Regions from separate parts of the Bacillus sp. FG16 genome, predicted to be linked through region 1. Evidence: riboswitches for the same ligand, from Rfam matches in the RefSeq annotation. Region 1 holds a riboswitch; the other holds the start of a gene.
The links. A riboswitch is a leader RNA that binds a small molecule or an ion and turns the genes downstream of it on or off. The one in region 1 is predicted to bind preQ1.
Positions count from the first base shown of each region.

Region 1 (5,195 bases):
TTAGAAGAAATAATAAAATTAGATGAAAATGCGTTTGGAACAAATAGAAAAGTATTCTTAAAGAAAAGAATGATACAAAGTGAACAGTGCATCGTTGTAAAGGACAACAAACGAAATGTATTAGGTTACGGTTTAAGTATACAAACATCAGAAAATAAAATAATAGGACCAGTTGTTGCGAAAAATGATACGATGGCAATGAGGATTGTACATTATTTAGCAAGAGAGCATCATGGTAAATTAAGAATGGATGTACCAGAAGGAAAGAATGGTTTCATGAATGAATTAGAGATTACTGGTTTTCAAAAGGTTAATACACCACCAATTATGATGAAAAATAGCGATAAATTATTAAAAAGGAGTAATGAACTGTATAGCATTGCAGCACAAGTTTTTGGGTGAAAAAAGAATCCTTTCGTGAAAAGGATTCTTTTTTATAGCCAATTTAATCACGATATTGGTCATGAGTTGGCTGAAAGAGGTCTTCCTCGATATCTCTCACCATAGAAAAATTATCAACGTTATAATGACCGTGTAAAGTTTTATTGTGATGACCAATAATTTGTTCTGCAGACAATACGTTAGAATCAGTTGTTGAATGCCCGTTTTTAATTAATGTAAGTCAAATCCTTGTACAGTTGCTGTCCTAACGGCAGTGTCAATACAATGTTCTGTTTTACATCCGCCTATAACAATATGATTAATGTTTTCTTCTTTTAAAAGTTCAAGTAAAGAAGTGCCGTAGAATGAATTGGTTGCTGCTTTATTAATAAGGATTGCAGACTGGGGTACTTGAATTTGATTATGTACTTCAAATCCTTCGCCGCTGCCAGAAGCAACATCGATATCTCTTACGAAAACAATAAGAGCATTTGAATCTATTGCTTTCTGCAGTGCTGTATTTAGTGTAGATAATAGCTCGGTTTTGCGAAAAACTTCATTTTCTTGCTCATTTCCATCAATTAATTCTTGTTGAGCGTCGATAATTAATAGTGCTTGTTTCATCGTGTCTCCCCTTTAATATGAAATAAGTTCCACTTTACATATTCCTTCAGGTTGTTAGGAAATCCTCCATTGTAAGCGAAGTAGAAGATTGATTTACAAAGTTGTCAAAGAAATTTCATTCTCATAGCGTGTAAAAACATGTATGATAGGAGATGGAGAATTTTTGAGTAGGTGGGAATAACATGCAAACAGTAGAAGATTATCTTTCATTCTTACATACGAAAGGATTTAAATTATCAGAGGAAGCACAAGGGTTTATTATGTTCGGACAAGGATATACTGGTGCGTCTGATGGGATTGTGAACGCAGCAATAGAAGCAACAATTAAACATCAATTGCAGTTTGATGGTAGTTATTTCGTTGCGTTATTAGAACGATTGAAAGAGGAAGAAATTACAGATAAAAAAGCGCTAAGGCTTTTATGCGGAAGTTACAAGCGTAACTTCACGCAGCCTGCGCTTCTTTTTTTGTTTTGGAAGGTAATTCAACAAAAATCATGCCTAGGAAAATACAGAGGCATCCGATAATAGCAGAAATAGAAAGTTGTTCGTTTGCAACGAGAACGCCTGTTAAGGCAGCAAAAACGGGTTCCATTGCGAAAATGATTGCTACTCTCGTTGGAGACGTATGTTTTTGTGCTGATGTTTGAATGAAAAAAGCAATGGATGTCGCAAATAGGGAAGTTAAAAATAGAGCGAATAAAAAGGAAGAATTCGTCCATAGTACTACTGAAAGTAATTTTTCCCAATCTTCAAACAAAAAGGCGCAAATAGAAGAAAACATACCGACAGCTAATACTTGCGACGTGCTTAACAATAAAGGTGATATTTTCTTAGAGAAGAAGCCGTTAACAAGAATATGGGCAGCGAAAGCGACTGCACAACCGAGAACGAGTATGTCTCCAATGTTTAATTGAAAAGAATCAGCAGCTGTTAATAAGTATAAACCCGTTGTAGCTACAGCAATACCAAGTACGATGAAAATGGTAGCTTTTTGTTTTAAAAAGATAAATGATAAGATTGGGACCATAACAATGCTTAGCCCAGTTAAGAAACCTGCTTTTGAAGATGTTGTATAGAGTAAGCCAAATGTTTGCAATAAATAACCGACAAATAAGAAAAAACCAACGATTATCCCTGCCGTGCTACTATGTTTTATATCTTGTTTTGAAGCTTTTTGTGAGAAAATAATTTGAACGAATAATAAAATAATTCCAGCGAATAAAAAGCGAATACCATTAAACGTAAATGGACCAACGAAAGACATAGCGTTTTGAACGACAACAAACGTAGCTCCCCAAATAAAAGAGACAAATAATAAAGCAAGAGGAGCAATCCACTCTTTTTTCACACTCATACCCCCGTTAATTTTGTAATATAGCTTTTCTAGCTAATTCATCAGCTACTTTATTTTGACTACTTGGAATCCACTTAATAAAAAAGAGATCGAAGTTTTTTATGTACTGCAGTGCTTCATCTAAAAGAGGTGCAAATATTTTATTTTTTGCGTATTCCTTTTCAACAGCCCGTTCGACAAGCTGGGAATCTGTACGAAAAGAGACAGTGCTATAATTATGCTCGATGCAATATTTTAATGCTAGAAGTAAAGCGCGATATTCTGCTTCATGATTGGACATTGTTCCAAGTGGTAATGATAATTGTACAGGCGGCTGAACGCCTTTAATAAACACTCCTGCACCAGAAGGACCAGGATTTCCTTTTGATGCACCATCAATATATACTTCAATCAAAATGAGAAACCTCCAAATTATAAGATTATCCCCTACTTAAATATTTTTTGAAGTAGGGGATAGAGTAGTTATCCGATTGTGATGCTGTAACGACATGTAAATGTTTCATTCGCTTGTAAAGATTGAATTCCCTTTTTGTCCTTGAAATCTTTTGCTGGTTTTACTTCATCAGCGATTCCGTACCAAGGTTCAATACATAAGAAAGGTGCGTTATCCCCTGGTGTCCATACGCCGACAAATGGGAATCCATCAAATTCTACTTTTACAAATTTATTATGTTTATGAGAACGAATAGAAATTTCATCCGTATTCATATTTTCAAAAATAAGCGCATCATTTTTGAATAAATCATATGTAAGTGGCAGTTCAGTCATATTTTCAGCGATTAATTGCTTTTTGTTTGAAAGGTAAGGTCCTTCTAATACGCTTGTTTCTAAGTGTTCCGAACCATTAAACGCTAAGTGATAATCTGTAAATGATTCACCGTCCAATAAAGGGAAGTTGAATCCAGGATGTGCTCCGATTGAGAAGAACATCTCTTTAGAAGTAGGATTGTTTACTTCATATGTTACATGAACGCTTTGTCCATCTAGCTCATAAGAAACGAGTAATTCGAATTCATATGGGTATTTTTTTAATGTTTCTTCATTACTAGTAACGATATAAGTGATCTTTGTTTCACTTTGTTCTTTCACAGAGAAAGTAAGATCACGAGCGAAACCGTGTTGTGTTAATGAATATGGTTTACCGTCTACGTAGTATGTATTATCTACTAATCGGCCGACAATTGGAAACAAAATTGGTGCACGGCGTCCCCAATAAGTAGAATCACCTTGCCATAAATATTCTGTGTTGTCTTCTTTTAAGCGAACGCTCTGTAATTCTGCACCTTTGTCAGAAATGGAAACGATCACTTTTTCATTTTGAATTGTTGCTGTCATGAAGTGAAACCTCCTAAATCTTTCATATGTTTCATTATACGTTGTCTAAAAGGAAAAAGGTAGTTTATGATAGGAATCTATTGACGAAAGAGGGGCTACGACGTAAAATATAATCTTGTTGCTTAAAAAACGAATAACGTGGTTCGAAACCATCCCACGTAAAAAAACTAAGGAGATTTTGTCATGAATATTAGAACTTTAGTCGGTAATGGTATTTTAGCGGCATTATATATTGCTGTTTCTATGCTTATTCAGCCATTTGGCTTTACGAATGTACAATTTCGTATTTCAGAGATGTTTAATCATCTCGTTGTATTTAACAAGAAAGCAATTTACGGAATTGTATTAGGTGTATTTTTAACGAATCTCTTGTTCTCACCTATGATCGCTTATGATTTAGTATTTGGAGTAGGTCAATCTATTCTTGCATTAGTTGCAACGATTATTTCTATGCGATTTATTAAAGGTGTTTGGGCTCGTATGATTTTTAATACAGTTATCTTTACGATTACAATGTTTATGATTGCAATTGAACTTCATCTTGCATTGGGTTTACCATTTATGTTGTCTTGGTTAACTTGTGCAATTGGTGAATTTGTTGTCATGGCGATCGGTATGCCTGTAATGTACTGGATTAATAAGCGAGTACAATTTGAAAGATTTATGTAATAGATGAAAGAGCTATTCCTATAGGGATAGCTCTTTTTGTATGTAATCATATTGAATATAATGCTGTGACTCTAGATAAAATATAATAAAATAAAGTGAGGCTTCAATTAGCCGGATATATATAAGAAGTCTTACATAAGGGGAATGTAGTATGAAATATAAAATTCATTGGTTGTATAAAACGAAGCGTGGATTGCAGACGGAATTAACAACAGAGTATATGAACATAGAAGAAGTACTTCAATTTGCAGAGGATTTTGAGAAAACAGGAAGAGTAAAAGAATTTTCATTTTATGATGAAATGGACGCAGAATGGTCATTAAAAGAGATGAAAAAGTTAAGTAAGCAAGTAGAGGAAGAGCCCCAAGAAATACTCGTTTATTTTGATGGGGGGTATGATGTGCAAACGAAAGAAGCTGGCGTTGGTATATGTGTGTATTATAAAAAAGGAAATACAAACTACCGCATTCGCCGCAATGCATATATAGAAGGTATAGATGATAATAATGAAGCGGAGTATGCATCACTATTATACGGTATGAATATACTCGAGGAATTAGGGATTAAATATGAAGCAGTTACACTTCGCGGCGATTCTCAAGTTGTATTGCAGCAATTAGCCGGAGAATGGCCTTGTTATGATGAGCATTTAAACCATTATTTAGATCAAATTGAACAAAAGGCGAAGCAAATGAAATTAAAACTTGTATGTGAACCAATATCTAGAAAACAAAATAAAGAAGCACATCAATTAGCAACGCAAGCATTAGAAGGGACAGTCATTGATAGTCATAAAGAAATAACCGAATAGAGAGGTGCAACGGTGGATA
Region 1 covers NZ_JBMDKC010000031.1:38,705-43,899, forward strand. The annotation lists gene ACODS7_RS13690 (GNAT family N-acetyltransferase) at 1-402, shown strand, start outside; partial or broken gene ACODS7_RS13695 (cysteine hydrolase family protein) at 446-1,005, opposite strand; partial or broken gene ACODS7_RS13700 (DUF6123 family protein) at 1,188-1,447, shown strand; gene ACODS7_RS13705 (DMT family transporter) at 1,450-2,355, opposite strand; gene ACODS7_RS13710 (reverse transcriptase-like protein) at 2,369-2,755, opposite strand; gene ACODS7_RS13715 (aldose 1-epimerase family protein) at 2,824-3,696, opposite strand; PreQ1 riboswitch class I at 3,829-3,873, shown strand; gene ACODS7_RS13720 (QueT transporter family protein) at 3,880-4,365, shown strand; gene ACODS7_RS13725 (ribonuclease H family protein) at 4,517-5,176, shown strand; gene ACODS7_RS13730 (zinc-finger domain-containing protein) at 5,189-5,195, shown strand, end outside.

Region 2 (5,195 bases), on a different contig from region 1:
ACAGCAAGGAATTCAATTACTAGAACATTCACGACAAGAACTATTACATGCGCTTCATAGTGTTATAGATGAAAAAGATCTATTTGAAAATGGATTAAAGCATCCTGTTTTTAATGATCTGAATTTGTATCAATGGATTCAATTTCTTGATTTGCATGAACAAAGACATCTTACGCAATTAAAAGAGGCGAAACATGCAATTTTGCAGCGCTAAAGTGGAAGAAGTGGGAAACCACTTCTTTTTTTGATACGTGCATAGTTTTCTTTCTTATTTTGGAATACTACATGGAGAAAGAAAAGAAGGAGTTGAAAAAATATGTCTAAGAAGAAGCGAGAAGAAGAGCGTGCCTGGAAAGCGCGTAAAGAAAATCAACAACCGCACGGAAAAGTGAAAGCTTTTGCTGAATTAGTTGAAGGAACAGAAAAAACGTGATGATTATTTCATCACGTTTTTTGTATGAGTGGAAAAGTTAATAAAAAGGTTGTACCTGTTCCTTTTTCACTTATAATATCAATTTTTCCATTCATAGCTTGAACAACACTGAATACGACCATCATTCCAAGTCCAGTGCCTTTTTCTTTCGTTGAATAGAAAGGCGAGCCAAGACGTTTTACTTGTTCTGAATCCATACCGACTCCTGTATCTTTTATATATAACTGAATATGCTTATGATCAGGAACTAATGTGAAATAAAGATCACCGCCTTTTGGCATAGCCTCAATGCAATTTTTTAAAATATTTAATAAACATTGATTTAGTTTTTGCTTTTCTCCAGCGATAAAAAAAGAAGTGCTTTGCTTTATATAATGAGTACGTACATTTGTTAAATTAGCAAGTGGTGTAATTAACGATAATGCATGTAGTAATTCTTCTTCTAACTGTAATGTTTGTTCTTTTTCAATGCTTGGTTTGGCAAAGGTTAAATAATCTGTAAGAACATGATTTGCTTGTTCGATGCCATTAATGGCAATGTCGATATATAATTTCCGTTCCTGCTCAGTGCATGTATCTGATTGTAACAGTTGTAAAAAACCTTTCGTTGAAGTTAATGGATTGCGAATTTCATGAGAGATAGACGCTGCCATTTCACCAATTAAATGAAATTTTTCAGCATTTATAAGTTCGTTTTGGAGACGAACTTGAGTTTGTAATATGTGTAGTAAATATAAAATTAGGATTGTACCAAGCATTGAACATAACTCATACACAATAATATGCGGTATATAATCAGCCTTATTTGTAACCTTTGAAAGGAAGAAGGGTATCCAACTAAATCCGTATGTGAGACTGTAGATAATAGCAAGTGTTATTTTTATACGATTAGAAGTTCGATTGAAAAATTTATATGTTAATAATAGAACAATAAATAGAATAACAGAACCGATAAGAGATGGGAAAACACCTACCCCACCTAATAATAAGCGATATATGTTTAATACAACTAAGATAGAACCACCAGCAATAGGCCCTCCCGTTAATGTACCGACAATTAATACAATATGGCGCATATCAAATTGAAAACCATTATTTGTTTTTGCTGCAAATGTAATACAGAGTACGGTAGCGAGGCAACAGAGTACAATGAATATAGCTGAATTTAATTTAGGAGAGCGTTTCCCTTTTTGATTCCAAAATAAATGATATACGAGCATTGTAATAAGGATGAATAATATATTTAAAAAGAGATAAATAATAAAGGATTTCAGTGGGATGCCTCCTCTCTGCTTATATTAAATTAATCATACTATAAAATGAAAGAAATGAAATGATAAATAGCGGAAAAATCAGAAATTTTTACGCTAGTATACAATATGTTACAATAAGCTGTGTCAATGAAAGAAGAAATTCCGTGCACCGCGCGGGAGAGGTTCGCGAACTCCCTCTATAAAAAACTATGGAAACAACAATATCCTTAGGTATTGTTTTGTTTTTTTATTGTGACAGTTCAAGAACGTTCTTTCTTCTTATTTATAGTAGAGAAGGAGAATGAGTGAAATGAAAAAAGAAAAAGCAGTTGTTGTTTTTAGTGGAGGACAAGATAGTACAACATGTTTATTTTGGGCAATAGAGCAGTTTGCAGAGGTAGAAGCTGTAACGTTTAATTACAATCAACGTCATAAGCTAGAAATTGATTGTGCAGCGGAAATTGCAAAAGAGCTAGGAATAAAGCATACGGTACTAGATATGAGTCTATTAAATCAACTTGCTCCAAATGCGTTAACGAGAACGGATATGGAGATTACACATGAAGAAGGTGAATTGCCGTCGACATTTGTAGATGGACGAAATTTACTCTTCCTATCATTTGCTGCTGTATTGGCAAAACAAGTTGGAGCACGTCATATTGTAACGGGTGTATGTGAAACTGATTTCAGTGGTTATCCAGACTGCCGTGACGTGTTTGTGAAATCGTTAAACGTTACTTTAAATTTATCTATGGATTTCCCGTTTGTCATTCACACGCCACTTATGTGGATTGATAAAGCTGAAACATGGAAATTATCAGATGAACTTGGAGCATTTGAGTTTGTTCGAGAAAAAACATTAACATGTTATAACGGAATCATTGGTGATGGTTGCGGTGAATGTCCAGCATGTCAACTTCGTAAAGCAGGATTAGATACGTACCTACAAGAACGCGAAGGAGCGAACAACTAATGGATAACTTTTTTGGATTTCGCATCGTAGAGAATTTGCAAAAAATGGACAAGGATATTCAGCGTAAACAACTCAAATATCATAATAAAAGAGTAATGGTCAGCAAGGAATTTACATTTGATGCAGCACACCATTTACATTGTTATGAAGGGAAATGTAAAAACTTACATGGTCACACATATAAAGTTGTATTTGGAATTAGTGGATATGTAAATGAAATAGGTCTTGCAATTGACTTTGGAGATATAAAAGAAATTTGGAAGAATGAAATAGAAATTTATTTAGATCATCGTTATTTAAACGAAACGTTACCAGCAATGAATACGACTGCTGAAAATATGGTCGTTTGGATTTATGAAAAAATGGCAGAAGCACTAACAAAAGAGAATCGAGTGAACGAATATAAAGGAGCTCGCGTTGAATTTGTTCGTCTATTTGAGACGCCGACTAGTTATGCGGAAGTAAGACGGGAGTGGATGCTCGATGAGTAAAATCCCTGTCTTAGAAATATTCGGTCCGACTATTCAAGGTGAGGGAATGGTCGTAGGACAAAAGACAATGTTTATCCGTACAGCTGGTTGTGATTATAGCTGCGCTTGGTGTGATTCTGCTTTTACGTGGGATGGATCGGCTAAAGATCAAATTAGACAGATGACAGCAGAAGGTATTTGGGACGAGCTTGTTGCAATTGGAGGAGAAAATTTTTCTCATGTTACGATTTCAGGCGGAAATCCGGCATTACTGAAAAATATTGAGTTTCTTCTTTCTATATTAAAAGAAAATGGAATGCGAACGGCAATTGAAACACAAGGGAGTAAATGGCAAGATTGGTTACTTCAAATTGATGAGGTAACAATTTCTCCAAAACCACCAAGTTCGACGATGAAAACAGATTTTCAGAAGTTAGATGCTATTATTCAGAAACTAGCAGGAAAAGATATTAGTTTAAAAGTAGTAGTATTCGATGATCATGATTTTGAATATGCAGTTAAGATGCACGAACGTTATCCAGGTGTACCATTTTTCCTGCAAGTAGGAAACGATGATACAAAAACAGTGGATGATGCGATGCTTATTAAAAAATTATTAGATAAGTATGAGTGGCTGATTGATAAAGCTGTAAATTGTAAAGAGATGAATGATGCAAAAGTATTGCCTCAGCTTCATGCGTTAGTATGGGGAAATAAACGCGGCGTATAACGAGAAGGGATGTTTAAAATGACAGGAAGATTAGATGAAGATTTAAAAGATGTAACATTACTAGGAAATCAAAATACAAAATATTTATTTGAATATAGCCCAGAAATATTAGAGGTATTTGATAATAATCATCCAAACCGTGATTATTTTGTAAAATTCAATTGTCCTGAATTTACAAGTTTATGCCCGAAAACAGGACAACCAGATTTTGCAACAATTTATATTAGCTATATTCCAGAGCAAAAAATGGTAGAGAGTAAATCTTTAAAGTTGTATTTATTTAGTTTCCGCAATCATGGTGATTTCCACGAAGATTGCATGAACGTTATCATGAACGATTTAATTAAATTAATGGATCCACGTTACATTGAGGTATGGGGGAAATTTACACCACGTGGTGGTATTTCAATTGATCCATACTGCAACTACGGTCGCCCAGGGACAAAGTATGAACAAATGGCTGACTACCGCATGATGAACCACGATCTATATCCGGAAACAATTGATAATCGTTAATAGAAAGAAAGGGCCTGTATAGTATACAGGCCCTTTCTTTCTATTATATTATGCATTTTGATTAACGACAGTATAGTTTTTATGACTTACAACTGTAAGAGGTTCCATATCTAGTTCTCTAAAATTCTTCATAATTGTTATATCAACAATAACAGAGTTTTGATTTACTTTTTGAACACGGCCTTGCATTCCACCTTTAAATTCGATGATATCTCCAGTTTCTGCGATCTGCATAAGCAACTCTCCTTGTTACAGTTTTCCCAAAAAAAGAATAAATTTGGGTTTTTTTATTTCCTCCTATTTTGAACCATATTTCCTACTTTGTAAATGTTTCCAAAGTAAAAATTCGAAAAATATTCACTTTTTGTAAGAAAATATGTAGAAAATCCATGTTATTTGAAAAAAATAGCAAAAATGCGGGAATCTTTATATCGAGGTATAATGAAAAAGTAGAATAACCTGCTGAAGTGGGAGAAATTAGAGGCGGTAAAATGATGTTTGAATTTGTGGGGAGTGTTATAGCTTTAATGTTATTTTTATTTTCTTATATGCATTTAAAAAAGATTCGTCAATATGATACGAGTACATATTTTGATGGGATGGATAGTATCCATGCTTCGATAACACATGATAGTGGTGGGGAGATGTAAAAGGTATATGACTTTCTTTTCTTGCGTGGTATGATGTTTAGAACTAGTGCATAATAGAGTTCGTAAGTGATGAATGGAGAGTGAAAAGAATGAAGATTTCTTTTATTCGTCATGGTTGTTTAGGTCTTATAAGAGAACCGATGACAATTAATTCATTTCACGAATGGATG
Region 2 covers NZ_JBMDKC010000007.1:31,542-36,736, reverse strand. The annotation lists gene ACODS7_RS04580 (DinB family protein) at 1-214, shown strand, start outside; gene ACODS7_RS04575 (DUF6254 family protein) at 317-433, shown strand; gene kinB (sporulation sensor histidine kinase KinB) at 445-1,653, opposite strand; PreQ1 riboswitch class I at 1,860-1,903, shown strand; gene queC (7-cyano-7-deazaguanine synthase QueC) at 1,997-2,659, shown strand; gene queD (6-carboxytetrahydropterin synthase QueD) at 2,659-3,150, shown strand; gene queE (7-carboxy-7-deazaguanine synthase QueE) at 3,143-3,859, shown strand; gene queF (preQ(1) synthase) at 3,878-4,375, shown strand; gene ACODS7_RS04545 (YkvS family protein) at 4,424-4,609, opposite strand; gene ACODS7_RS04540 (hypothetical protein) at 4,870-5,025, shown strand; gene ACODS7_RS04535 (phosphoglycerate mutase) at 5,115-5,195, shown strand, end outside.
Region 2: another riboswitch for preQ1. It lies ahead of queC (7-cyano-7-deazaguanine synthase QueC); the one in region 1 lies ahead of ACODS7_RS13720 (QueT transporter family protein).